2 regions of the Buttiauxella sp. 3AFRM03 genome follow, and region 2 is predicted to be linked to the other one. Evidence: predicted binding sites of a transcription regulator. Region 2 holds the regulator's gene; the other holds the start of a gene.
What was found. The regulator sigma-54, encoded in region 2, starts transcription at its own class of promoters, with help from an activator protein. The targets are predictions, from matches to a motif close to GTTGGCACANNTTTCGCTNT.
Positions count from the first base shown of each region.

Region 1: D8682_RS24440 (branched-chain amino acid ABC transporter substrate-binding protein) is a predicted target of sigma-54. The motif match lies at 3,909-3,928, and genes of this name have one in related genera.

Region 1 is NZ_CP033076.1:4,914,796-4,926,305, reverse strand. It holds gene D8682_RS24455 (ABC transporter ATP-binding protein) at 1-284, opposite strand, end outside; gene livM (high-affinity branched-chain amino acid ABC transporter permease LivM) at 281-1,573, opposite strand; gene D8682_RS24445 (branched-chain amino acid ABC transporter permease LivH) at 1,584-2,498, opposite strand; gene D8682_RS24440 (branched-chain amino acid ABC transporter substrate-binding protein) at 2,662-3,783, opposite strand; tRNA gene D8682_RS24435 (tRNA-Asn) at 4,239-4,314, shown strand; gene ldtA (L,D-transpeptidase) at 4,412-5,344, opposite strand; gene D8682_RS24425 (Cu(+)/Ag(+) sensor histidine kinase) at 5,436-6,878, opposite strand; gene D8682_RS24420 (copper/silver response regulator transcription factor) at 6,868-7,551, opposite strand; gene D8682_RS24415 (Cu(I)/Ag(I) efflux RND transporter outer membrane protein) at 7,734-9,119, shown strand; gene cusF (cation efflux system protein CusF) at 9,154-9,498, shown strand; gene D8682_RS24405 (efflux RND transporter periplasmic adaptor subunit) at 9,584-10,834, shown strand; gene D8682_RS24400 (CusA/CzcA family heavy metal efflux RND transporter) at 10,845-11,510, shown strand, end outside.
Region 2 is NZ_CP033076.1:3,520,057-3,531,566, reverse strand. It holds gene lptB (LPS export ABC transporter ATP-binding protein) at 1-656, shown strand, start outside; gene rpoN (RNA polymerase factor sigma-54) at 830-2,263, shown strand; gene hpf (ribosome hibernation promoting factor) at 2,286-2,573, shown strand; gene ptsN (PTS IIA-like nitrogen regulatory protein PtsN) at 2,781-3,272, shown strand; gene rapZ (RNase adapter RapZ) at 3,326-4,180, shown strand; gene npr (PTS phosphocarrier protein NPr) at 4,177-4,449, shown strand; gene mtgA (monofunctional biosynthetic peptidoglycan transglycosylase) at 4,455-5,183, opposite strand; gene elbB (isoprenoid biosynthesis glyoxalase ElbB) at 5,180-5,833, opposite strand; gene arcB (aerobic respiration two-component sensor histidine kinase ArcB) at 6,069-8,417, opposite strand; gene D8682_RS17950 (TIGR01212 family radical SAM protein) at 8,468-9,400, opposite strand; gene gltB (glutamate synthase large subunit) at 10,081-11,510, shown strand, end outside.

The DNA.
Region 1 (11,510 bases), 1.4 Mb from region 2:
CGCGAACCCAGTTGCGCCGGATTAACCCAGTCGCCAGGCAGGAATTTCTGCCCGAGGATTTGAATCACGTTGGTGGTTTTATCACGCGTGTTAAACAGGATATTGCCGCCGGAGGCTTTATAAAAACCGGTCAGGCAGTTAAATACCGTGGTTTTTCCCGCACCATTGGGGCCAATCAGTGCGGTAATCGACCCACGGCGCACCTCAAGATTCACGTCGTTAAGCGCTTTAATACCGCCGAAGTGCATCATCAAATGTTCGACGCTAAGAATCATTTCACTCATGGCGCCACTCCTTTGCGCACCACAAAGCCGCTACGGTTGATGCGAATCAGACCACGTGGCCGCCAAATCATCATCACCACCATTAACATGCCAAACAGCAGCACGCGATATTCAGCAAAACTACGCAGTAGTTCGGGCGTCACGGTCAGCACAAACGCTGCCAGCACCACGCCAATCGTCGACCCCATGCCACCCAAAACCACAATGGCGAGAATTAACGCCGACTCAAAGAAGGTGAACGATGTCGGGTTAACAAAGCCCTGATAAGTGGCGAAGAAGACCCCGGCAATACCCGCGGTGGAAGCACCCAGCGTAAAAGCAGATAGCTTAACCAGCACATGATTCAGCCCCATCGATCGGCAGGCAATTTCATCTTCACGCAACGCTTCCCAGGCGCGGCCAATTGGCATGCGTGTCAGGCGGTGTTTGATGTACAGCACCAGCAAAACCACCAGCACCAGGATGGTGTAGATAAAAATAAACTTCAGGTTGGGGTTATAGGTAAGATGGAAAAACTCATGGAACGGCACTCCGCCTTCTTCTTTGGCGCGCCGTCCAAACTCAAGGCCAAACAGCGTCGGCGGCGGTGCGGAGATCCCGTTCGGGCCGCCGGTAAACGTCAGCCAGTTGTTGAGCACCAGACGGATAATTTCCCCGAATCCCAGCGTCACAATTGCCAGGTAATCACCGTGCATACGCAATACAGGGAAACCAAGAAGCGCACCTGCCGCCGCCGCCATCAGCGCCGAAAGCGGTAACATCGACCAAAAACCCAGCCCGAGGTATTGATACCCCAGCGCCAGGCCATACGCGCCAATGGCGTAAAAGGCGACGTAACCCAGGTCCAACAACCCCGCGAGGCCCACCACAATATTCAGCCCAAGGCCAAGCAGCACGTAAATCAGCCCGAGGATCGCTACTGTCAGTACATATTTGGTCGCCACAAACGGGAAACAAACTGCCAGTGCAATCACCAGCGGAATAATCCAGCGCAGGCGGCTTTTGTATTCCGGTGGGCGCACATACACACCCGAGTTATCCGTTTCAAAGCGGCTCAAAAAACGTATCCCGGCGTGTGTGGTCAAAAAAGCGCTCAATAAAAAACGCCCGACCATCACCACTGCGATAATGACCACCAGCCGCTGCCCTTCGAAATTAAAGCTGTAGCCATCCAGCACCACACCGACTATCGGGCCAAAAACAATCAATGCGACAAGACCGGCGAAAATCGCGTCCAGCACGCAGCGTTTGAGGGAAAAACCTTCATGCATAACCGTTTCTGTTGTCATTTTTTCTCCCTCACACTTTGGCAACGAAAGGTCGGCCAAGCAGCCCCTGAGGACGGAAAATGAGGATCACCACCAGCAATCCAAACGAGAACACATCTTTGTAATCGGAATTCACCATGCCCGAGAACTGCGCCTCGGCAATACCAAGAATTAACCCGCCAAGCATCGCGCCAGGCAACGAGCCAATCCCGCCCAGCACTGCCGCCGTGAACGCTTTGATGCCAATAATAAAACCGGCGTAGAAATCAAAAGTACCGTAGTTCATGGTGATCAACACACCCGCCAGCCCCGCCATCGCCGCACCAATCACAAACACCAGCGAGATAATGCGGTCGGTATTAATCCCCAGAATCGAAGCCATTTTGCGGTCTTGCTGAACCGCACGGCACATGCGCCCCAGTCTGGTATTACCAATTATCCAGGTAAGCAGCAACATGCCAGCAAACGAAGCAATCAGGATGAACACTTTGGTATAAGTGATTTGCACAAAACCATCGCCAATATGTAAACGGAGCACGCCATCAAGCATGGTGGGAATGCCCTGCTGGCGCGGCCCCTGGCTGATTTGTGCATAGTTTTGCAGAATCAACGACATGCCAATGGCGGAGATCAGCGGCGCTAAACGTGTCGAGTTGCGCAGCGGTTTATAGGCGATGCGCTCAATGGTCCAGCCATACACACCCGTCACCACAATGGTAAACACCAACGTGCCGAGGATCAGTAACGGGAATGATTGCAGGCCGAAGAACGACAGTAGCGCCAGGCCGATGGCGCACAGATAAGCGGAGATCATATACACTTCGCCGTGCGCGAAGTTAATCATGCCGATAATGCCGTAAACCATGGTGTAGCCAATGGCTATCAACCCGTAGACGGAACCTAGCGTTAAGCCATTAATCAACTGTTGCAGGAAGAATGCGTCCATAGATAGGCAATCTCTTTTAGGGCGGCGGACAAACTTCTTTTGTAGGTCGGGTAAGCGGAGCGTCACCCGACACTTTCACCTGCAATCACAGGCGTAAATGGTGGATGACGCTACCGCTTATCCCCCCGACAAACCCCAATAGCGTATTGTTGTCCAGCGAACCTTATTGGACTTCTTTGTATTTGCCTTTGTCGTCCCATTCATAAACGACATAGTCCGACACCTTCAGGTCGCCTTTGCTATCCCAGGCTTTTTTGCCCATCACAGTATCCACCGGATTAGCTTTCAGCCAGGCGCTGGCTTTAGCCGAATCGGTGCCACCAGTGGCTTTAAATGCCGCAGCGATAGCCTGCACAGAGGCGTAGGAATAGAGGGTGTAGCCTTCTGGCTCAAATTTGTTAGCGCGGAATTTATCGATAACCGCTTTGCCGTCGGCAATTAAACGCGGATCTTTGCCGAAGGTCATATAGATGCCGTTGGTGTATTGCGGTCCGCCTGCCGCGGTAACCATCTCTTCGTTGACGATACAGTCGCCGGAGAAGAATTTAGCCTGCACGCCCTGCTCACGCATCTGGCGTACCAGTGGCCCCGCTTCCGGATGGCAACCGCCGAAGAACACCACGTCAGGTTTTTGTGCACTGATTTTGGTCACCAGCGCATTAAAGTCTTTTTCGCCGCGCGACAACCCTTCGTACATCACATCGTTGACGCCGCGTTTCGCCAGCGCTGCTTTGGTGGCATCCGCCAGCCCCTGCCCGTAGGTATCTTTGTCATGAATGATCACCACACGCTTGGCTTTAAGCTTGTCGATAATAAAATCGCTGGCGACCTGCCCTTGCTGGTCATCACGCCCACACATGCGGAACAGATCATTCATGTTTCGTTCAGTGATAATTGGGTTAGTCGACCCAGGGGTGATAGTCAGAATACCGGCGTCGTTATACACCTCTGAGGCCGGTACGGTAGATGAAGAACAAAAATGCCCGACCACAGCATTCACTTTATCCTGATCCACCAGACGGTTAGCAACTGACACTGCCTGTTTTGGTTCACAAGCATCATCACCCTGCACCAGCTTGATTTTTTCGCCGTTGATGCCACCGGCGGCGTTAATATCTTCCGCGGCTTGCGTCGCGCCATGCCAGTACTGATCACCATAAGTCGCATTCGGCCCGGTAAATGGCCCAGCAACACCAATCACAATATCGGCGTGGGCGGAAAACGCCGTCACCAGACAACCAGCCAACACAAGAGAAAGAGGACTTCTGATAAATTTCAGCGACATTTGTATGTTCCTTAGCAAATCAGCAAAGAGGTTTATGCAAAACGGTGTAAGAGCCATTTTCAAAAGCAAAAACGCGAACAAAATACAAACTGCTTTTCCCTGTGATTAATCACGGCCTTGAACATTAAGCAAAATGGTTGCCAGAATTGTTAACCAAATGTCAATGTTTCGACATATGTCAGTATAGAGTGCGCTGGTAAGGCGCTCGGCACAACGCGATGAAATTACAGCGGGGATCACATCTGCTTAACAATAAAGCAAATAAGTGATGAACGAAGCGGCTTTGCACCAATAAAGAACTTACATAATGAAGGGATGCTGTTAGTTCAACCCAGACTAGGACAATTCGTGTTAAAACTCAACAAGTTGACTATAAAAAGAGCAAACAAAAAAGTTTTACGCGAACCCTTTGACATGCCACGAGCTAATCGTTAATATGCGCCCCGTTAACCGATTCCTCTGTAGTTCAGTCGGTAGAACGGCGGACTGTTAATCCGTATGTCACTGGTTCGAGTCCAGTCAGAGGAGCCAAATTCGAAAGCCCGCTTAAGGAAACTTAAGCGGGCTTTTATGTTTTTACTTTTCGCGTCTCGAATTCCCGCGCCTGCCCTTATCCCAGTATTTAAAACTACCCGGTTTTTCCGGATACCATGCTAATCGGCACCGGCATCCCGGAACGGCGGGTTAACGCGGCACTCACCATGACGGCATCCACACCGTAACCTTCAGTCATATTGCGCAGTGCTGGGGTCATAGGCAGTGGGACTTTATTGTCAGATTCAAACTCCGCACGGTTGCGGGACAACGGCTCATGCACTTCCAGCCAACGCCGCCCATCTGGCTCGACGGTTGCTTTCACCGGCTGGTCAATAAACTGCACGCGCGTCCCCACCGGCACGTTATCGAACAAATATTTTATGTCGTCTTTACGCAGACGGATGCACCCCTGGCTGACGCGCAAGCCAATACCAAAGTTGGCGTTAGTGCCGTGGATAGCGTACAGCTTGCCGATGTAAATCGCGTAAAGCCCCATCGGGTTTTCCTCACCTGGTGGCACGTAAGCTGGCAAGGTTTTACCCTCTTTCGCGTACTCGCGCCGGGTATTCGCCGTTGGTGTCCAGCCCGGAGCTTCTTGCTTACGCTCCACCCTCGTCACCCAGTTACGCGGCGTTTCGCGCCCAGCCTGGCCAATACCAATAGGTAGGATTTCCACCGTGTTGCTCTCCGGTGGGTAGTAGTAAAGCCGCATTTCGGCGACGTTAATCACAATGCCCTGGCGTACGGTGTCCGGCAAAATCACCTGCTGTGGAATGATCAACTGGATACCCGCTTTTGGCAGGAACGGATCGACACCTGGGTTGGCTTCCAGCATATTGCTGAAACCTTGCCCGTACTGCGCGGCATAATACTCCAGCGGCTGGGTATTCCCTTGCGGAACGCTAATGGTTAACGGCGCACCGACCAGGCGGCTACCCTCGGGTGGTAGCGGATAGCTGACTGCCAGAGCGCTACTGCTAACGGAGGCAAGCACCAGGGCCAGCCAGGATAATCGAATCATCATTTCCCTGTTCTCAAACATGATATAGATAAGCTAAATATAACCCTCCGTTGAGTTTTTTGTGAGGAAAGTCTTACAAAATGATAAGCGGGAGTCAGTCGGAAATTTTGGGCAGTGAGATGGTAAAGCGAGTTGAAACCGCATCTGAAGCCACGCTAATTTTACCCTGGTGGACGGTAATAATAGATTTTACAATGGCCAGGCCAATCCCACTGCCCTCACTTTTTCTTTGCCTTGACGGGTCAACGCGATAAAAGCGATCAAACAATCGGTTGAGATGCTCTTCAGGTATAGGTGTTCCTGGGTTTTCAATAATCAGGTCAACCCATCTTTCGCGTTCATTAATATGCGCGGTGACTGTCATGTTGCCGGGAGTATAGCGAATCGCATTGGAGACAAGATTATTAATCACCCGGCGCAGCATCAGTGGGTCACCTTTGACTCTGGAAGCATCGCCGTTAATGGCAAGGCGGACGCCGCGCTCCTCAGCCCAGGCATCAAAAAACTCGAAGACTTTGCTGGTTTCATCCCTGATGTCGAGCGTCACTTGTTCAGGAATGAGTTGGTTATTATCCGCCTGAGCCAGGAATAGCATGTCGCTGGTCATCTTCGCCATGCGATTATATTCTTCGAGGTTAGAATAAAGAACCTCTTTCAACTCGTCATTACTTCTTGATTGACTTAATAAAATTTCCGTCTGCGTCACCAGGTTGGTAATCGGCGTGCGTATTTCATGGGCGATGTCCGCAGAAAAATTAGCCTGGCGGATAAACACATCTTCTATCCGTTCAAGCATATGATTAAAAGAAATAACCAGTTGTTCAAGCTCAATCGGCACCCGGTCTGGCTCCAGTCTGACATCTAAGTTCTCAGAAGAAATGTCTTTTATTTTCATGCTGACATTTCTTAATGGCTGGTGCCCTTTATAAACTGCAAATAAAACAATGAGAACAATCAAAACACTGATTGCCAGGGCAATATAAATAAGGTCCACCTTTAGCGTATCAATGTAATGCTGGTGGTAGTCAAAGGACATTGCCGTCAATAAAATATAAGGCGCCTCATGGGTATTTTCAGATGTTTTAATGGGTGTTTCTATAATTCGGTAAATGGTGTTTTTATTCGCCATAGTAGAGTGTTTTTCATTTTCACTCATTTTCCCGGACCACAATAGTACCTTTCCTGCACCCGGATATTGTGAGGGAAGAATAGCACTCAGGTCGGCACCTTTAGACGAATGATAAAGAATATTATTATTCCCGTCACGAAGCAAAGCCGTAATATTCTGGTAACTGGTCAGGATGTCACTGAGCTTTTCTATTTTCTGCGCTTCACTTTTTTTCGGTTCTTTGATGATATTTTCCAGCACTGAACTGATTTGTTTCAGATCATAAACATCCCGCTCAGAAAAATGTTGTTCTACTGAATTTATCATCACCCAGGTAAAGATCAGAAAAGCGAGAATAGTCGAAAGACTAATAAATAAGGTCAACCTGACTGCCAGAGATAGAGGTCGACGTTTCGCGCTAATCTTCATCAGGCACCTCAAGAACATACCCGACACCGCGAACGGTCTGGATTAATTTAGGTTCAAAATCGTTATCAATTTTGGCGCGTAACCGCTTCACCGCAACATCAATTGCATTGGTATCACTGTCAAAATTCATGTCCCAAACCTGGGAGGCGATAAGAGAGCGCGGCAGGACTTCGCCCTGGTGGCGCAGAAAGAACTCCAGTAGTGTAAATTCTTTGCTGGTCAGCGTGATACGGCTTGCGCCACGGGTCACTTTCCTGGAAACCAAAAAAAGTGTCAGGTCGGCCACCTGAAACTGGCTTTCGGCGATTACTGTCGAGCCACGGCGTAACAGCGTTCTGACGCGAGCCAACAGCTCTGCAAAAGCAAAAGGTTTTACCAGGTAGTCATCCGCGCCCAGCTCAAGGCCTTTCACTCGATGTTCAATGGTGCCTAAGGCGCTAAGCAGCAGGACCGGCATTCCTTTCTTCGCGGCCCGCAGCATGCGGACGATTTCCCAGCCATTCACGTCAGGAAGCATGATATCCAGCACCACCAGGTCGTAATCACCGGTCATCGCCAGATGGTAACCCGTCAAACCATTGTCTGCGAGATCAACGACGAAACCGGCCTCTTTCAAACCTTTGCACAGATATTCACCGGTTTTGGCCTCATCTTCGACGACTAATATTTTCACAACCTCTCCTCCCTTTCAGTGTGGTGGTGCCATTCTAGTGGGCAACAGGGCGAGATCAATGAGATAAGCGCAAAATGACAGCTTTGTCATTATCCTGTCACTCACCCAACAGAGTCGCTCCCGTAAAGTGTCTGCAGAATTTATCAGCCTGATGTAACCGGCTTGCAGGGACGAGAAGTGACATGTTCAAACTTAAGCTTTTAACACTGAGTACGTTATTCATTCTGACAGGGTGTATTTCGCTGGCACCCGATTATCAGCGCCCTGAAACGCCGGTGCCACAGCGTTTCTCACTCTCGAAAAATGCACTGGTTCCGGCAACGGTCGGTTATCAGGACACCGGCTGGCGTAACTTCTTTGCCGATCCGCAGGCCATCAGGCTTATCGATACCGCACTGCAAAACAACCGAGATCTGCGGATGGCGGCGTTAAAAGTTCAGGAAGCGCGTGCGCAATACAATGTCACGGACGCCGACAGATACCCGCAGCTCAACGCCTCGGCAGAAACTACCTACAGTGGCGGGTTAAAAAGTGACAGTTCCACTGACCAAAAATATGAAGCAGGTATGGCCCTTAGCTTTGAACTGGATTTCTTCGGCAAACTGAAAAACATGAGTGATGCCGACCGGCAAAAATTCTTTGCCAGTGAGGAAGCACAGCGGGCAGTGCATATTCTGCTGATTTCTAATGTTTCGCAGAGCTATTTCAACCAGCGACTGGCGGCTGAGCAATTGAATATTGCCCGAGAAACGCTCCAGAATTACCAGCAATCTTATGCCTTTGTGGAAAAACAGCTTATCACCGGCAGTACTAACTTACTGGCGTTAGAACAATCTCGTGGCTTGATTGAAAGTACCCGTGCAGAAATCGCCAAAAGAGAAGGTGAACTGGCACAAGCGGACAATGCACTGCAACTGGTACTGGGAACTTATACCGCTCAACCTGATGACCAAATCCACAGCGACAAAGATATTAATCCGGTACAGCTTCCGCCGAATTTGTCTTCTGAAATCTTACTGCAAAGGCCCGATATTCTGGAAGCCGAACATCTGTTAAAAGCCTCCGATGCCGATATTGGTGCCGCCAGGGCCGCATTCTTCCCTTCTATTTCATTGACGGGTGGGGTTTCAGGCAGCAGTACCGAGCTTTCAAGCCTGTTTAATCCTGCCAGTGGGATGTGGAATTTCGTCCCGAAAATTGAGATCCCTATTTTCAATGCCGGACGTAATAGTGCCAACCTTGAACTGGCAAAAATTCGCCAGCAGCAGTCTGTTGTCAATTACGAGCAAAAAATTCAGACCGCTTTTAAAGAAGTTGCTGATGCTCTTGCGCTGCGTGAAACCATCAGCCAACAAATTACGGCACAGCAACATTATCTTGCCTCACTGCAAATCACGCTACAACGTGCCAAAGGGTTATATTCCAGCGGTGCCGTGAGTTATATCGAGGTACTCGATGCAGAGCGTTCACTATTTTCAACACAGCAATCATTACTCGACCTGAGATATTCTCAACAAGTTAATGAAATCACCTTGTTTACGGCTCTGGGTGGCGGCTGGACTCAATAATTATTTTCGTTTTGATATCAGAGGAATCATTAATATGCGTTCAATTAAAATTGCTTTATTTGGCATTTTCTCAGTTGCTATGGTTGCCGGAGTTCAGGCAGCAGAATCGACCCAAAGCGATGCGGTTGCCACCATTACCGCCGCACAACAGCAAGTGATTACGGCCAAGGGCATAATTAAAGATATTGATATTGAAAATAAAAAAATTACGATTGCACATGAGGCTATTCCGGCAGTCAGTTGGCCAGCAATGACCATGCGATTTACCTTCAGCGAATTAGACGCCAATATTAAATCACTGAAAGCTGGGAATAATGTAAATTTTAGTTTTATTCAGCAAGGTAATACTTCTCTGCTTCAGGAAATTAAGGCTAATTAGTGAGGTTCACTTCAAAATGGTGGATGACGCTATCGCTTATCCACCCTACAAATCCCGCTTGCCATTTTATTTATCAGGAAGAAATATGGCTTCTTTAAAAATAAAAAATACTGCGCTTATTATCAGCAGTCTGATCGTCGGAGGGATAATATCCGTTGCTGCTTACCGCTATTTTGCTTCTGTCCCTAAAATGGCCACGCAATCGACCGAGCGTAAGGTGCTTTTTTGGTATGACCCAATGAAACCCGATACCAGGTTTGATAAGCCCGGGAAGTCGCCCTTTATGGATATGGATCTGGTGCCGAAATATGCCGATGAAGGTAGCAGCGAAAATAATCAGGGCATTCGTATCGATCCGGCACAAGTGCAAAATCTGGGGCTGAAAACTGAAAAAGTCCAAATGGGGCGCTTAACCTATTCCCAGACGATTCCCGCCAATGTCAGTTTTAACGAATACCAGTTTGTTATTGTACAAGCGCGTTCAGAGGGGTTTATTGAAAAAGTTTATCCGCTGACGATTGGCGATAAAGTAAAAAAAGGCACCCCGCTGGTGGATATTACGATCCCTGAATGGGTCGAGGCGCAGAGCGAATATCTATTACTGTCTGAAACCGGTGGCTCCGCGACACAACTCAAAGGTGTGCTCGAACGTCTTCGTCTGGCGGGGATGTCTGAAGAAGATATTCAGCGCTTACGCAGCACGCGTTCTATTCAGACTCGCTTCACGATTAAAGCGCCGATTGATGGCGTGATCACCGCGTTTGATCTGAGAACCGGGATGAACATTTCAAAAGATAAAGTGGTGGCCCAGATTCAGGGCATGGACCCGGTGTGGATTAGCGCCGCCGTCCCCGAATCTATCGTGTATCTGCTCAAAGAGTCCTCCCAGTTTGAGATTTCTGTCCCGGCATACCCTGGCAAAACTTTCACCATCGAAAAATGGTTAATCCTGCCGAGCCTCGACCCGGTTACGCGAACCCTTCAAGTGCGCCTGCAAGTCGATAATAAAGATGAGCAACTGAAACCCGGTATGAACGCCTACCTGAAGCTCAATACCCAAAGCCCGGAAATGTTGCTGATTCCTTCGCAGGCGGTTATCGACAATGGCCGTGAACAACGGGTGATTACCGTTGATCATGCAGGCCAGTTTGTGCCGAAGCAAATCAAAGTACTGCATGAATCCCAAAACCAGACGGGGATTGAATCAGGCCTGAGTGAAGGGGAATCCGTTGTTGTCGGTGGTCTGTTCCTGATTGACTCGGAAGCCAATATTAGCGGAGCGCTGGATCGTATGCGTCAGAGCAATGCTTCCGCCAACGCGCATCCAGAAAAGTAAGGAGACGAAGATGATTGAATGGATTATCAGGCGCTCTGTGGCGAACCGCTTTCTGATAATGATGGCGGCCTTGTTCCTGAGCATTTGGGGAACCTGGACCATTATCAACACGCCGGTAGACGCCTTACCTGACCTCTCGGACGTTCAGGTGATTATTAAGACCAGCTACCCAGGCCAGGCGCCTGAGATTGTTGAAAACCAGGTGACTTACCCGCTGACGACCACCATGCTTTCAGTGCCTGGCGCCAAAACGGTGCGCGGTTTCTCGCAGTTTGGTGACTCATACGTCTACGTGATTTTCGAAGATGGCACCGATCTGTACTGGGCGCGTTCGCGGGTCATGGAGTACCTCAACCAGGTGCAGGCTAAGTTGCCTGCGGGCGTTAACACCGAGATTGGCCCTGATGCGACCGGCGTGGGCTGGGTGTTTGAGTACGCGCTGGTTGACCGCAGCGGTAAACATGATCTCGCCGAATTACGTTCACTTCAGGACTGGTTCCTGAAATATGAGTTAAAAACCATTCCTAATGTCGCGGAAGTGGCCTCGGTGGGCGGCGTGGTTAAGCAGTACCAAATCCAGATCAACCCAATGAAACTGGCGCAATATGGCGTGACGCTGGGCGAGGTGAAAAATGCGCTTGGCTCTTCTAATCAGGAAGCGGGCGGTTCGTCCGTT
Region 2 (11,510 bases):
TGGCTGTTAAGTCGGGTGAAATTGTCGGGTTACTTGGCCCAAACGGTGCCGGGAAAACCACTACCTTTTACATGGTGGTTGGCATTGTGCCGCGTGACGCCGGCAACATTATTATTGATGATGAAGACATCAGCCTTCTGCCACTTCATGCTCGTGCTCGTCGAGGTATCGGCTACTTACCGCAAGAAGCGTCTATTTTCCGCCGTTTAAGTGTGTTCGATAACTTAATGGCTGTGCTGCAAATCCGTGACGATCTTTCTGTTGAGCAGCGTGATGACCGCGCTAATGAGCTGATGGAAGAATTCCACATCGAACATTTGCGTAATAACCTCGGGCAGTCATTGTCTGGTGGCGAGCGTCGTCGTGTCGAAATTGCCCGAGCATTAGCCGCAAATCCAAAATTTATTCTTCTGGATGAACCTTTTGCTGGTGTTGACCCAATATCCGTCATCGACATCAAGCGAATCATTGAGCATCTGCGCGACAGTGGGCTCGGGGTGTTGATTACTGACCATAACGTACGCGAAACGCTGGCTGTTTGTGAACGTGCCTACATCGTAAGCCAGGGCCATTTAATCGCCCATGGCACTCCAGCCGAAATCCTGGAAGACGAGCATGTTAAGCGCGTGTATCTGGGCGAAGAGTTCAGACTCTGATAGGGTAGTAAAAATTATAATATTTATACTCAAAATAATTCGAGTTGCAGGTAGGCGACAAGGGAGTTCATCCCAGGAGCTTACTTGAGTAAGTGACTGGGGTGAAGGAGTGCAGTCAACACCCCTGCAGCTCGAAGTATGACGAGTATAACCTGAGGAAGCTCGCTCTGAATATGAAGCAAGGTTTGCAATTACGGCTTAGCCAACAACTTGCTATGACTCCCCAGTTACAGCAGGCAATTCGTCTGTTGCAACTTTCGACGTTAGAGCTACAGCAAGAACTTCAGCAAGCACTGGAAAGTAACCCACTGCTTGAGCAAACCGATCTGCATGAAGAAGTTGAAACTCAGGAAGTACGTGAAAACGAAGCATTAGATACCCGTGAGGCGCTTGAGCAAAAAGAAATGCCTGACGAGTTACCGCTGGATACCAGTTGGGACGAAATCTACACCGCAGGCACTCCATCAGGAACCGGAAGCGATTATATCGACGACGAATTGCCGGTTTATCAGGGGGAAACGACCCAGTCTCTTCAGGATTATCTGATGTGGCAGGTTGATCTCACCCCGTTTTCAGATACTGACACAGCAATTGCGACCTCTATTGTCGATGCCGTTGACGAAATGGGTTATCTCACAGTTTCTCTGGAAGAAATTCTGGAAAGCATGGGTGATGACGAAATCACCCTCGACGAAGTGGAAGCCGTACTCAAACGCGTTCAACGCTTCGATCCTGTGGGTGTTGCCGCACGTGATCTACGCGATTGCCTGCTCATACAGCTTTCACAGTTCGCTCGCGAAACGCCATGGTTAACCGAAGCCAGCTTGATTGTCAGCGATCACCTGGATCTGCTCGCTAACCATGACTTCCGCAGCCTGATGCGCGTCACCCGTCTGAAAGAAGAGGTGCTGAAAGAGGCAATGTGCCTGATTCAGTCTCTTGACCCACGCCCAGGGCAATCCATTCAGACCGGTGAACCGGAATATGTCATACCGGATGTTCTGGTGAAAAAAACGCAAGGTCACTGGACTGTAGAACTCAATGCCGACAGCCTCCCTCGTCTGAAAATAAACCAGCAGTATGCTGCAATGGGCACCAGTGCCCGCAATGACAGCGACTCGCAATTTATTCGCAGTAATCTGCAAGAAGCAAAGTGGCTGATTAAGAGCCTGGAAAGCCGGAACGACACGCTGCTGCGCGTCAGTCGCTGTATCGTTGAACAGCAACAAGGCTTTTTTGAACACGGCGAAGAGCACATGAAACCGATGGTGCTTGCTGATATCGCTCAGGTCGTAGAAATGCATGAATCGACCATTTCCCGAGTGACCACGCAAAAATATTTACATAGCCCACGCGGCATTTTTGAATTGAAGTATTTCTTCTCAAGCCACGTTAATACCGAAGGTGGAGGTGAAGCCTCCTCGACGGCAATTCGTGCATTAGTGAAGAAATTAATTGCTGCGGAAAACCCTGCGAAACCACTGAGTGATAGCAAGTTAACGACTATGCTATCGGATCAGGGGATCATGGTGGCACGCCGCACTGTTGCGAAGTACCGAGAGTCTTTATCCATACCACCGTCAAATCAGCGTAAACAGTTGGTTTGACTTAACCGATAAGGAAGACACTATGCAGCTCAACATTACAGGACATAACGTCGAAATCACTGACGCACTGCGCGAATTTGTGAGTACGAAGTTTGCCAAACTGGAGCAGTACTTCGATAGAATTAACCAAGTCTATATTGTGTTAAAAGTGGAAAAAGTCACGCATATTGCCGATTCAACGCTTCATGTAAATGGTGGTGAAATTCATGCCAGCGCGGAAGGGCAGGATATGTATGCGGCGATTGACGGTCTGATTGATAAACTGGCTCGCCAGTTAACCAAACATAAAGATAAACTAAAACAACACTGATAATCCGGGCAACTGTATAAGCAGTTACCCAAAATAATTCGAGTTGCAGAAAGGCGGCTACACAGTGAATCCCCATGAGCTTACTCTGGTAAGTGACTGGGGTGAGCGAGGAAGCCAACGCATATGCAACTTGAAGTATGAAGGGTAAAGACGGCTCGTTGCGTGGAGTAACGAGCCGTTAGCATAACAGGGTGCTTAGGTGAACTTATGATGAACAACGATTCTGCTCTACAACTTAGTCAAGTCCTGAACAAGGAATGTACCCGTACCAACGTACATTGCCAGAGTAAAAAGCGTGCACTGGAAATCATCAGTGAACTGGCAGCAAAACAGCTCGGCCTGCCACCACAAGTGGTATTTGAGGCTGTATTGACGCGCGAACGCATGGGCAGTACCGGTATCGGAAATGGCATCGCCATTCCCCATGGGAAACTGGAAGAAGATACGACTCGTGCCGTTGGGGTGTTTATTAAACTGGAAACCCCTATCGCTTTTGACGCCATCGATAACCAACCGGTTGACCTGATGTTTGCGCTGCTTGTTCCTGCGGATCAAACAAAAACGCACTTACATACTTTGTCTCTGGTAGCAAAACGTCTGGCTGACAAAACGATTTGCCGCCGCCTGCGTTCTGCACAGAGCGATGAAGAGCTTTATCAGATCATTACCGAAACAGAACAAGGTAGTGAAAGTGAATAATCTGGCTGCGGTCACGGGTATGCCGCAGCAAGAAAAGTTGGGGGAGTGAAAACATGGTGCTGATGATTGTCAGCGGCCGCTCTGGTTCAGGGAAGTCTGTAGCCTTGCGTGCACTAGAAGATATGGGATTCTACTGTGTAGATAACCTACCAGTGGTGCTATTACCTGATCTTGCTAAAACCCTCGCAGAACGCCAAATTTCTGCGGCAGTCAGCATCGACGTGCGTAACATGCCGGAAAATCCGGAGATCTTTGAACAGGCAATGACCAATCTGCCTGACTCATTCTCACCACAATTGTTGTTCCTTGATGCCGATCGCAACACGCTGATTCGTCGTTATAGTGACACGCGCCGCTTGCACCCGCTTTCCAGTAAAAATCTCTCGCTGGAAAGTGCGATAGATGAAGAAAGTGACTTGCTGGAGCCATTGAAATCCAGAGCCGATCTGATCATCGACACCTCTGAGATGTCGGTGCATGAGCTCGCGGAAATGCTGCGTACCCGTTTGCTTGGTAAACGTGAACGTGAGCTGACAATGGTGTTCGAGTCCTTTGGCTTTAAACATGGTATTCCGATTGATGCGGATTACGTGTTCGATGTGCGCTTCCTGCCAAACCCGCACTGGGACCCGAAGCTGCGCCCGATGACCGGTCTGGACAGACCTGTTGCTGCGTTCCTCGACCGTCATACCGAAGTCCACAATTTTATCTACCAGACGCGTAGCTATCTTGAGCTATGGTTACCTATGCTGGAAACCAATAACCGCAGCTATCTAACTGTGGCGATTGGCTGTACCGGCGGTAAACACCGTTCAGTTTATATCGCTGAACAGTTGGCAGATTATTTCCGTTCACGCGGCAAGAACGTGCAATCCCGTCACCGCACGCTGGAAAAACGTAAAACATGACCGTAAAACAGACCGTTGAGATAACCAACAAACTGGGCATGCACGCACGCCCAGCGATGAAGCTGTTCGAACTGGTACAAAGCTTTGACGCCGAAGTGATGCTGCGCAACGAGGCTGGCACGGAAGCTGAAGCCAATAGCGTCATTGCATTGCTGATGCTGGATTCTGCTAAAGGGGGTCACATTGAAATTGAAGTCACTGGCCCCGAAGAAGAACAGGCATTGAACGCCGTTATCGCGCTATTCAATGCCGGTTTTGACGAAGACTAATTAACTCACTTCAACTCATGCTGCGCCATAAACGATTCGCCACCTAGCTGGCGCATCTGGCGCAAAATCCATTGCTGACGCTGGTGTACATAACCGGAAGGAGCATTCGCTTTAAAGCGGATGGGATTAGGGAGAACGGCTGCGAGAAGTGCTGCTTCTGATGCCGTAAGGCGGCTGGCAGGTTTATGGAAATAGCGCTGCGAGGCGGCTTCCACACCAAAAACCCCATCACCAAACTCCGCGATATTCAGGTAAACCGCCAGGATGCGGCGTTTAGTCCAGACCACTTCCATGCCAAGGGTCAATCCCGCTTCCAGGCCTTTGCGCAGATAACTACGACCATCCCACAGGAATAGGTTTTTCGCCGTTTGCTGAGAGAGTGTGGATGCACCACGAACGCGATTTTCATTTCGCTCATTATGTGCAATAGCTTTTTCAATTGCCGTTACATCAAACCCCCAGTGATCAGGGAATTTCTGGTCTTCTGCCGCAATCACCGCCAGCCCCATCCACGGCGAGATCTCGTCCATGCTCACCCAATCCGAGTGCGCAACATAACTAAAATCACCGCTGAACCAGGCACTAAACTGCCGCTCGACCATCACTGCTGAAAACGGCACCGGCATAAAACTAAACAGGATTATCCCGGCCAGCCAAATTCCCGCCAGTGCCAGTAGACCACGCAACAGCCAGCGCTTGAAAAAGCTCAAGAGCGCGATACGCCCTTTCTTCATGCAGTCATATCCACGACACGGGCCACCAGCTTTTCGATACCCATTGCGGCTTCATCGATACGGGTCGCCAGCATATAAGCAGGCGTGGTCACCACTTTGTGTTCTTCATCAACCACAATATCGTCAACCGGGCACGGAACATGTTCGGCCCCCATTTCTTCAACGACTTCTGCCGTGTCGATATCTGTACCGATAGTCAAACGCACCGGCACATCAAGAATTTTTGGTAACATCACTGGGGCAATACAAATAAAGCCGAGTGGTTTACCCTGGGCATGGCAATCACGAGCCAGACGGCGTAGATCGCTATCAATCTGGCAGTCGCTCCCATGGCTTGCAAAATTACATAAGTTTTTCGCCGCGCCAAAACCGCCAGGCACAATAAGCGCATCCAGTTGACTGGCATCGGCCTGCGCTAATGGCGCTACCGCACCACGAGTAATTCGCGCCGCTTCAACCAGCACATTACGATGCTCAATAGACTTATTATTAGTCAGGTGATTAATAACATCTGCTTGAGGTTTATCGGGTGCAAAACATACCGCTTCAGCACCTGACCGAGCGATAGCCAGCAGGGTAATCACAGCTTCCTGAATCTCACTTCCGTCGTAGACCCCACACCCACTGAGCACCACACCAATCTTCTTCATTCAGCCATTCCTTTTCATCATGCAAATTTCATCATCAGTTATGATGATTTGATCGCTATGCTTCACACATTTTACTGTTTCATGTAACAAACTATTTAAGATTTGCTATCTTAATGCCTGAGCAGCACACAAGATTATCGGCTGCGCCATTTGGATAAAGACTTATAACTCAACGGCGCAACCTGACTTTTCCCTGGTGTTGGCGCAGAATTCGCGCACCCCGGTTTATCCGGGGTCATTTTTTGGGAGCGTTTGCCACCCAGGCTTTCAGAACATCAACATCGTGTTGCCATTCTTGTTTCAACTCTTCAATCCACTCACCGACGTTTTCTGACCATGCAGGTAAGTCCGGCGATTGAATTTGCTGAGCAACTTGCTGCAAGTGACGTAGCCCAACAGACCCTGCGGCTCCTTTAATCTTATGACCTTCTTCCACGACCCCTTTCTGGTCGCGAGCAGTCATATTGGAGTCCAGTACACTCAGATAGCCCGGCATCATTTTTTCAAACATCGCCAGCCCATCAGTAATCAGTTTTGGTCCGACGAGGTCCATATACTGCTCAAGCATTGGAATATCGAGCAATGCTTGCTGCTTTTCACTATTAACTTGAGGCACTTGAGACTCCTTCTTAGACTCTGACTGTTGGTTGTCCCAGAATTTTTGGATCATCGCCATTAACGCCGGAACAGAGAGGGGTTTGCTCAGCACATCATCCATGCCAGCATCCAGGTACTCTTTTTTATCTTTCAATACGTTAGCAGTCAATGCCACCAGCGGTGGTAAATCTTCACGCGCATAATGCGTGGTCAGTTGCCGGGAAATATCCAGCCCCGTCATATCAGGTAACTGGATGTCCAACAGCACCAGGTCATATTCCCCTGGGGTGAATTTTTCTAGCGCTTCTTTACCGGTCATCGCGACATCGACGCTATTGCCGAGCTTCTCAAGCACGGAACGCGCAACAATCACGTTGAGTTCAATATCTTCAACCAATAAGACGTGCAATGCCGGCAGCGGCATTTCATCGTCTTCAAGGGTATCTTCAACTTCATCCGCAACACGCGGTGCCTGCACGGTCAGGGTAAACAACGAACCTTCACCGGGCTTGCTGCTAACGGTAATATCGCCACCCATACTCTTCGCCAGACGGCGCGATACCGCCAGGCCAATTCCCGTACCGGTAGCCGGTTTGCCGCCATGACTGTCTTTCACCTGATAATACATGGCGAAGATTTTGTCCTGTTCGTCTTGAGGAATGCCAATGCCGGAATCCTGAACTTCGAAGCGCAACGTGTTTTCTTCTTCATAACACACGCGCACAGCAACCAGTCCTCCTTTTGGCGTGAACTTAACGGCGTTACTGATCAGATTCCAAAGGATTTGGCGCAGACGTGTTCCATCGGTCACCACTTTATGCGGCAGTGGTAACGTAGAGTTCATTTCCAGCTTCAGCCCTTTTTGCTGTGCTTGCAAACCGGAAAGATTCTCTAAATCAGCCAGGAAACCAGTGAAATCAATCGGCTGGTTATCAAGCTGGACTTTGCGACGTTCAAGCTTATCCATATCAATGATATCGTTGAAAATATTACCGAGTGTTATTGCCGATACATGAATGGTTTTGAGGTAATTGGTTTGTTCAGGATTCAGATCGGTATCGAGCAAGATACGGCTCAAACCGACGATCCCATTTAGCGGTGTACGCAGTTCATGGCTGATGGTTGAAATGAAGGTGGTTTTATCGCGACTGGCGCGTTCAAGTGCATCCTGGTAACGCTTGCGCTCGGTAATATCGCGGCCAAAGCCCATCAAACCGTGACGCTTACCCACGCGGTCGTAATACGGCACTTTGCGAATTTCAAAGCAGGCTTTGCGCCCATCGGGGTAATCCAGCCACTGTTCATAGGTGAGCGAAACGTTATGGCGGAACACTTTTTCATCCGTTTCGATAACCTTTTGGGCTGCTTCTGGCGAGTAGACCTCTTCTGGCTTCAGTCTGATCAGTTGCTTCTCACTTTTGCCCGTCAACAACTCCATGGCACGGTTACAGCCTGAAAATTCTTTATCTTCATTACGATAGAAAACCAGATCCGGGGAAGCATCGAGGAATGAGCGTAAAAACGACGATTGCTGCTCAAGCTGAATTTGCGTCTCTTCACGCTCCTGCATCTCAACTTTGAGTTGCTCAAGCATAGTTTGACGCTCATCTTCTGCTTTCACGCGAACGGCAATTTCCTGATTTAATTGCGCAATATTGTCTTTAAGCTGCACATTAAGTTTCAGGTCTCTTTCGCGCATCTCTTCAAGTTTCTGCACCAGTTTTGACAGCCTTTGGCGAGACTCTTCGAGTTGTTCAACCACCACAGAAAGGAAATAGACAGCCCAGGGAGTAATTAGCAGTCCAAAAAAGATAGAGCGGACGACATCAATGCTTTCAACCTGGCCACGTAACAACATCGTCACGGCCATTTGCACCACAATAGCCAACACCACCAGGGCGGAAGCCAACAATAATGAGAAGCGCACTAATCCGAGCTTCACCATCAAATCAACGTAATATTGTGCCAGTAACCGGATTTGCTTCATGGAACGTTTCCCTCGCCTTCAATCAGCTAAATATACCGCACGCTTAGTGATTACGACAGAATTGCTGGGGTCCATGGCGAACCCAATGCCGAGCCTTGTGTTCCATGCTCCGTCAAATACTTATCGATTGCCCCCATTCCAGTCCATCGGTTCTCACACCACAGCGGTGCCAGCAGGGTCGGACGGCGGGCATTGGCAGATATGCGATGATAAACAATATCGATCGGCGTATGGCGAATCATCTCACCTGCGGTAGTCGCATACTCTTCCAGTTCGATGCCTTGCAGTCGTCCTGCCTGCCAACTTTTCGCCATCGTGCTACCGCTGACTATATGGAGTGGATGCAGTTTGATGCCATCCACGCCCGTCTCAACGACTTGCTTCAGCGTTTGCAGGCAATGTTCCTGACCTTCTCCAGGCAGGCCAACAATCAAGTGGCTGCAAACTTTCAAGCCGCGCGCACGGGCACGACGTGTCGTTTCCTGATAACAGGCAAAATCATGCCCACGATTTATTCGATGTAGCGTTTTGTCATGCGCCGTCTGCAAGCCAAGTTCTAACCAGACCTCATAACCTTTGTCATGATATTCACTTAACAAATCGAGCACGCTATCCGGCACACAATCCGGGCGCGTACCAACACATAAGCCGACAATACTGGCCTGGCTAACGGCTTGTTGGTACATCGAGCGAAGCACCTGCACTTCTGCCCACGTACTGGTGTAAGCCTGAAAATAAGCGAGATAGTGTTTTGCCCGGTTTACCAGCTGTGACTGGCGCTCGAGTTGGTCGGCAATAGAATGGTTTTGTTGGGTTTCGTCGGCGAAAGAAGCGACATTGCAGAAAGTACAGCCGCCGCGTCCAATAGTACCGTCGCGGTTTGGGCAACTAAAACCGCCATGCAGCGTGAGTTTATGGACTTTGTGACCATAACGACGCTGAAGATCCCCACCAAACATATTGACTAATTTCTGTAACTGCATAATCTGATGGGCCGCCCTGTAAAAGGGAGGTAGCCTGCCATTTTCTGCCCATTTTAGCGATGACCTGGATCAATCGCTCTGGCGCAGCTTTATCTATTGCATATAAATGCAAAATAAGTGCAATTCTAATCACAAGCAAGATGATTACTTTTCCTTATATTGACCCTCTATTTTTAAAGAATATGTGGCCTTGTGAAAAACAGTGTCATACAACACGCCACACCGCGTTGATAGCATAAGATCCTGCCAATACCATCATCTCCAGCACGCTCTGGAATTTTTCAGCCTCCAGGATAGTGAGAGAGATCACAATACCCAGGTGATTTTCTTGCCGCTTAAATCCGATAAAAATGATAATAAAATGTTTATATTCATAATGTTAAATAGCAATTAGCACATAATCGTATAAATAAGAATGCCATTTGACCTGTGTGCGCTTTCCCGATAACTTGGAAATCCGCTGGAAGCTTTCTGGGTGGGTTCTGTGCCCATCATATTTATGCAGTAATTTAGATTCCCTCTAAAGCAAGTCCTCAACACTTGTGAAACCGGATGCGTTAGACATCAAGAGGGCGACACGCGCGGTATGCGTAGATTCGCAAACCCCGTCGCCATGCCCTTGCTGCGTCTGGACGCAAACGGTATCGGGAATCACGTAGAGCCTGGGGAGGTTCACTGATATGTTGTACGATAAATCCCTTGAGAAGGATAACTGTGGTTTCGGCCTGATCGCCCACATAGAAGGCGAACCTAGCCACAAGGTAGTGCGTACTGCTATTCACGCACTGGCCCGAATGCAACACCGTGGAGCAATCCTCGCCGATGGTAAAACCGGTGATGGTTGTGGCCTGCTGTTGCAAAAGCCTGACCGTTTCTTCCGAATCGTTGCGGAAGAGCGTGGCTGGCGTTTGGCAAAAAATTATGCCGTCGGCATGATTTTCTTAAATAAAGATGATGCGCTGGCTAAAGCAAGCCGTCGTATCGTTGAAGAAGAGTTGCAAAACGAAACCCTGTCGATTGTTGGCTGGCGCGAAGTGCCAACCAATGAAGACGTACTCGGTGAAATCGCCCTCTCCTCAAAACCTCGTATCGAACAAATTTTTGTTAATGCTCCGGCTGGCTGGCGCCCACGTGATATGGAACGTCGCCTGTTTATCGCCCGTCGCCGCATCGAAAAACGTATTCAGGACAAAGACTTCTACGTTTGTAGTCTCTCAAACCTGGTCAACATCTATAAAGGTCTGTGTATGCCGGCAGATTTGCCGCGCTTCTACCTGGACCTGGCAGACTTACGCCTGGAATCAGCCATTTGCTTGTTCCACCAGCGTTTCTCCACCAACACCGTACCACGCTGGCCGCTGGCTCAGCCGTTCCGCTACCTGGCGCACAACGGTGAAATCAACACCATCACCGGTAACCGTCAGTGGGCGCGCGCGCGTACCTATAAATTCCAGACGCCATTGATCCCGGACTTACATGACGCCGCGCCTTTCGTGAACGAAACCGGTTCCGACTCAAGCTCAATGGATAACATGCTTGAGCTGCTATTAGCTGGCGGGATGGACATCGTTCGTGCCATGCGTTTGCTGGTACCACCAGCCTGGCAGAACAACCCGAACATGGACCCGGAGCTACGTGCCTTCTTCGACTTTAACTCCATGCACATGGAACCGTGGGATGGCCCGGCCGGTATCGTAATGTCCGACGGGCGTTACGCTGCGTGTAACCTGGACCGTAACGGTCTGCGTCCGGCACGCTACGTCATTACTAAAGATAAGCTGATTACCTGTGCATCCGAAGTTGGGATCTGGGATTACCAGCCTGACGAAGTGGTCGAAAAAGGCCGCGTCGGTCCTGGCGAATTGATGGTTATCGATACCCGTATCGGCCGCATTCTGCATTCAGCTGAAACCGATGCCGATCTGAAAAGCCGCCACCCTTATAAAGAGTGGATGGAAAATAACGTTCGTCGTTTAGTGCCGTTTGAAGATTTGCCTGACGAAGAAGTCGGTACTCGTGAACTGGATGACGATACGCTGGCAAGCTTCCAGAAGCAGTTCAATTACAGTGTTGAAGAACTGGATTCTGTGATTCGCGTGCTGGGTGAAAA